DNA from 2 places in the Crenobacter sp. CS_VA4 genome. Region 1 is predicted to be linked to the other one. Evidence: predicted binding sites of a transcription regulator. Region 1 holds the regulator's gene; the other holds the start of a gene.
The links. Region 1 encodes FNR, which switches genes on or off when oxygen is low (the NO sensors DNR and NnrR bind a similar motif). Its sites were predicted from a motif close to TTGATNNNNATCAA; they were not measured.
Positions count from the first base shown of each region.

Region 2: a site for FNR is predicted at 1,352-1,365, ahead of ACZ2IA_RS12135 (DUF3820 family protein). Genes of this name have one in related genera too.

Region 1 covers NZ_JBVMAE010000003.1:185,884-188,070, reverse strand. The annotation lists gene fnr (fumarate/nitrate reduction transcriptional regulator Fnr) at 443-1,186, opposite strand; gene hemN (oxygen-independent coproporphyrinogen III oxidase) at 1,293-2,187, shown strand, end outside.
Region 2 covers NZ_JBVMAE010000011.1:50,295-52,481, reverse strand. The annotation lists gene ylqF (ribosome biogenesis GTPase YlqF) at 104-1,060, opposite strand; gene ACZ2IA_RS12135 (DUF3820 family protein) at 1,065-1,277, opposite strand; gene ACZ2IA_RS12130 (DUF4870 family protein) at 1,490-1,846, opposite strand; gene ACZ2IA_RS12125 (hypothetical protein) at 1,866-2,187, opposite strand, start outside.

The DNA of each region.
Region 1 (2,187 bases):
GTGACCGTAGGCGATATTCACGACATTGTTTGGTTTGAAAATCTGCGGGTAATTTAGCTCATAAACTGGCCGCCGGTTTTTTTTTAACCATTCAAATCCACATCCGCTGCAATCATCCTGCCCATCCCCTTTGCGCTGCCGAGCGATCGTCAAGCGGCCAGGTTTTAAGCCGCCGCTTGTTCGAGCGGGCGGACGTTAGCCGCCCGCGAGTTCGGCGGCGCCTGGCCGCTTGGCAGGCGCGAGGGAAGCCGAAGGCCAGTGCATTGGGGTCGCATTTTCTTTGGGTACTTTCTTTTGGCGAGACAAAAGAAAGTACCTCGCCAGTCGGGCGAGACCGACAAAGCCACAGTCCAAACTCGTATCCCCTAAACTCTGTGAAGAACCATAAAAAAGGCCGGTCGTGATGACCGGCTCTGTGCCGTTGAGCAGGTGGGGCTACAGCTCAGGCGCTGTGCGCCTGCGCGCAGCCGGATATTAATGCCTTCAGCGACTCCGGCTGATCGAGCTTGATGTGCTTGTGATCGACGCTGATCCACCCCTGTTGGGCGAATTTCGACAGGGTGCGGCTGACCGTTTCCAGCTTGAGTCCCAGGAAGCTGCCGATCTCCTCGCGGCTCATCCGCAGGATGAAGTCGTTGGCGGCGAAGCCGCGCGAGGCGAGCCGGCCCGACAGGTTGAGCAGGAAGGCGGCCAGGCGCTCCTCGGCCTTCATATTGCCGAGCAGCAGCATCACGTTCTGGTCGCGCACGATCTCGCGGCTCATCAGCCGGTAGAAGTGGTGCTGCAGGCTGGGGATCTCGCGGCCGAGGCTTTCCATCCGGTTGAACGGCAGCTCGCACACCTCGCTGTCTTCCAGTGCGATCGCGTCGCAGCCGTGCACGTTGGCCGAAATGCCGTCGAGCCCCATCAGCTCACCCGACATTTGGAAACCGGTGACCTGCTCGCGGCCGTCCTGGCTGGCGACGCTGGTCTTGAAGAAGCCGGTGCGCACCGCGAACAGCGAACGAAAGCCTTCGCCGCTGCGGAACAGGTAGTCACCGCGTTTCAGGCGCCGGCTTTGCCGGATCACCGCGTCCAGTTGCGCCAGCTCCTCGTGGTTCAGGCCGACCGGCAGGCACAGCTCCCGCAGGCTGCAGCTGGAGCAGGAGACCTTGAGCGAGTGGTGGTGCAGAGGTTGATCGTTCATGCCAGAAACCCGTGAATCTTTGATGGCTTGATGCGCATCAAAGCGAAAAAGCCGGTGTTGAGCAAAGGTTGCAGTCTACCGTAGGTCTTCTCAACCGGAGCAGCACATGACCACCACCCACCCGTATTCGCCCGAGCGACTGGAGTTCGACCGCGAGTTGATCGAAAAACTCGATGGTGCCGGGCCGCGCTATACCTCGTACCCGACGGCGGATCGCTTCGTGACCGATTTCAATGACGCCGATTATCGGCACTGGCTGAAACAACGCCGGATCGGCGCCAATCACAAAAAAATATCATTATATGCTCATCTACCATTCTGTAACACTGTCTGCTACTACTGCGGCTGCAACAAGATCATCACCAAGGACACTGCGCGCGCCGATACCTACCTCGATTACCTCGAGAAGGAACTGGCGCTGATCGGCGAGGCGCTCGGCCGTCGCGAGCGGCTGGCGCAGCTGCATTTTGGTGGGGGTACTCCTACTTTTCTGTCCGACGCGCAGCTCGCCCGGCTGATGGGGCTGTTGCACCGGCAGTTCGACTTCCTGCCCGAGGGCGAGTATTCGATCGAGATCGACCCGCGCAAGGTCAGTCGCGCCACGGTGTTCCACCTGGCGAGCCTCGGCTTCAACCGGATCAGCGTCGGCATCCAGGATTTCGAGCCGGCAGTGCAGCGCGCCGTCAACCGGGTACAGGGCGAGGCCGAGACGCTTGAGGTCATTCAAGCCGCCCGCGATGCCGGTTTCAAGTCGGTCAGCGTCGACCTGATCTACGGCCTGCCGCGGCAGTCCTGTGCCAGCGTGCGCCGTACCCTGGCCAAGGTGATCGCCGTCGGCCCGGACCGGATCGCGTTCTACAACTACGCGCATCTGCCGACCTTGTTCCTGCCGCAACGGCGCATCGACGAGGCCGAACTGCCGAGTGCGGCCGAGAAGCTCGACATCCTGCAGCAGTCGGTGGCGCAGCTGACCGACGCCGGCTACGTGTTCATCGGCATGG
Region 2 (2,187 bases), on a different contig from region 1:
CTGGGCTCAGCAAAAATCCTGCTCAATCAATCATCTACGCAAAAACGGCAGACCGGGTCGGCGGTCTGCCGTTTGTGGGTCCAAGGTTGGCCGAAAGCGCGGCTCAGTGGCTGTTCTTACCGGCTTCGGCGAGGCGGCGCTTATGCTCGCGCTCGTTCTTCAAGTCCTCGCGCTCCTTGATGCGGCGCGCTTCGCGGGCCTTCGACTCCTCTTCCCAGACGCGCCATTCGTCCGGGGTCTCCAGCGTGATCCGGCCGATCGCGCCAGCGCGAAAATCGGTCAGCACGATCTCGGCGGCCTTCTGGATATTGACTCGGCCGCCGCCGAGCATCGCGCCGCGGCGGCGGCCGATCGCGTCGAGCACCTCGACGTCCTGCTGGCCGTCGACGCCGTCCTTCAGGCCGTAGCGCGCCACCAGCTCGTTCGGGTAGTTGGCGATCAGGTAGGTCAACAGCACCAGCGCGACCTCTTCCTCGTCCATCGCGTTGCGGCCGACCGCGCCGCTGGCGGCGAGGTTGTAGCCGCCCTCTTCGACGATGATCTTCGGCCACAGCATGCCCGGGGTGTCGAACAGCCAGAAGCCGTCGGCGAGGATGATGCGCTGCTCGCCCTTGGTCACGCCCGGCTCGTTGCCGGCCTTGGCGACCTTGCGGCCGGTCATCGTGTTGATCAGCGTCGACTTGCCGACGTTGGGGATGCCGCAGATCAGCACGCGCAGCGGCCGCTCGACGCTGCCGCGGTTCGGCACCAGGTCGAGACAGGCGTCGATCAGCTTCTTGGCCGGCGAGCGCTCGCCGGCGTCCATGCCGATCGCCTGGGTGTGGCTCTTACCCTTGTAGTAGTCGATCCACTGCCGGGTACGTTGCGGGTCGGCCAGGTCCTGCTTATTGAGGATCTTCAGCGCCGGCTTGCCGCGGGTCAGCTGCGCGATCATCGGGTTGGCGCTGGACGCCGGCAGACGCGCATCGAGCATCTCGATCACTACGTCGATGTCCTTGACGCGTTCGGCCACCGCCTTCTTGGCCTTGTTCATGTGGCCTGGGAACCATTGGATCGCCATCGGTTTATCGCTTTCGTAAAGGGTCGAGCAAGGACGTCAGTCCGTTCAGCTGGATTTCGTGCGCCAGCGCCAGCAGTCGGCCGATCTCGCCGGGCGGAAATCCCTGACGGGCGAACCAGTCGAGGTAGTTTTCCGGCAGGTCGGCCAACAGCGTGCCCTTGTACTTGCCAAACGGCATGCGCAGGGTCACCAGGGTTTCCAAATCAGCGGCTTGCATCGCGGGAGGACTCGTCGGGAAGGGGCGCATTGTGCCAAAGCGCGCGGCGCTTGGCGAGCGCGGACCAAAAAGCGTTGATGCCGGTCAAGCCGGCTGGACGACGATGTACTAGGCCGTCGTCAATTGGTGCGACGATGATCTGTCTGACGGCATTTCGATTACGGCCGGTTCGCGCAGAGCCGTTGCACGGGTGCCTCGCGGTGCCCGTTTTTTTATAGCTGAATCGCCTTGCCGTCGTTGAACACCAAATAGCCCTTCACCACCCGGTAGATGAACCAGATCCAGGTGATGCCGAGGATCAGGAAACCCACCAGCACCACCGTCAGCAAGCCGCCGACCAGGTAACCCGCCAGCGCCCACCAGAAGGTCTTGATCTGCCAGCGGAAGTGGCTCTCGTAACGGGTGCCGATCATGTCCGGCAGCTTGACGTAGTTGACCACCACGCCGACGATCGCGGTCACCCCGACGAACAGGCTGATCGCCTGCAGTACGTACACCGCCATCGTCAGGTTGCTCAATTTGTGGTCGTCGATCCGGCTGATCACCGGTTGTTCCGGGGTTTGGTACATGCAGTCTCCTTCAGGGTATTCAGTCCGCCGCCAGCCCAAGCGTAGCGAACAGCCCAGTCAGACGGCGCCGCGCCGCGCGGTGCGCCCGGCGGCTGGTATCAACCAGCCCGGCCGCGGCGCCGCTGGCCGCCGGCTCGGCCGCGCACCAGCCGCGCAGCACGCCGCGTTCGGCCGGCAGCGCCGCCGGCAGCAGCACCGGCGCGGCCGAGCTCACGGTCAGGCCGAAGCGTTGCGCCAGCTCCTGCAAGCGCCGGTTGGCCTCGTCGAGCTCGGGCAGCTGTGCCGGCGTCACCAGCACGTGGGTCAGCCCCAATACCGCAATCCGCGCCGCCAGCCAGTCG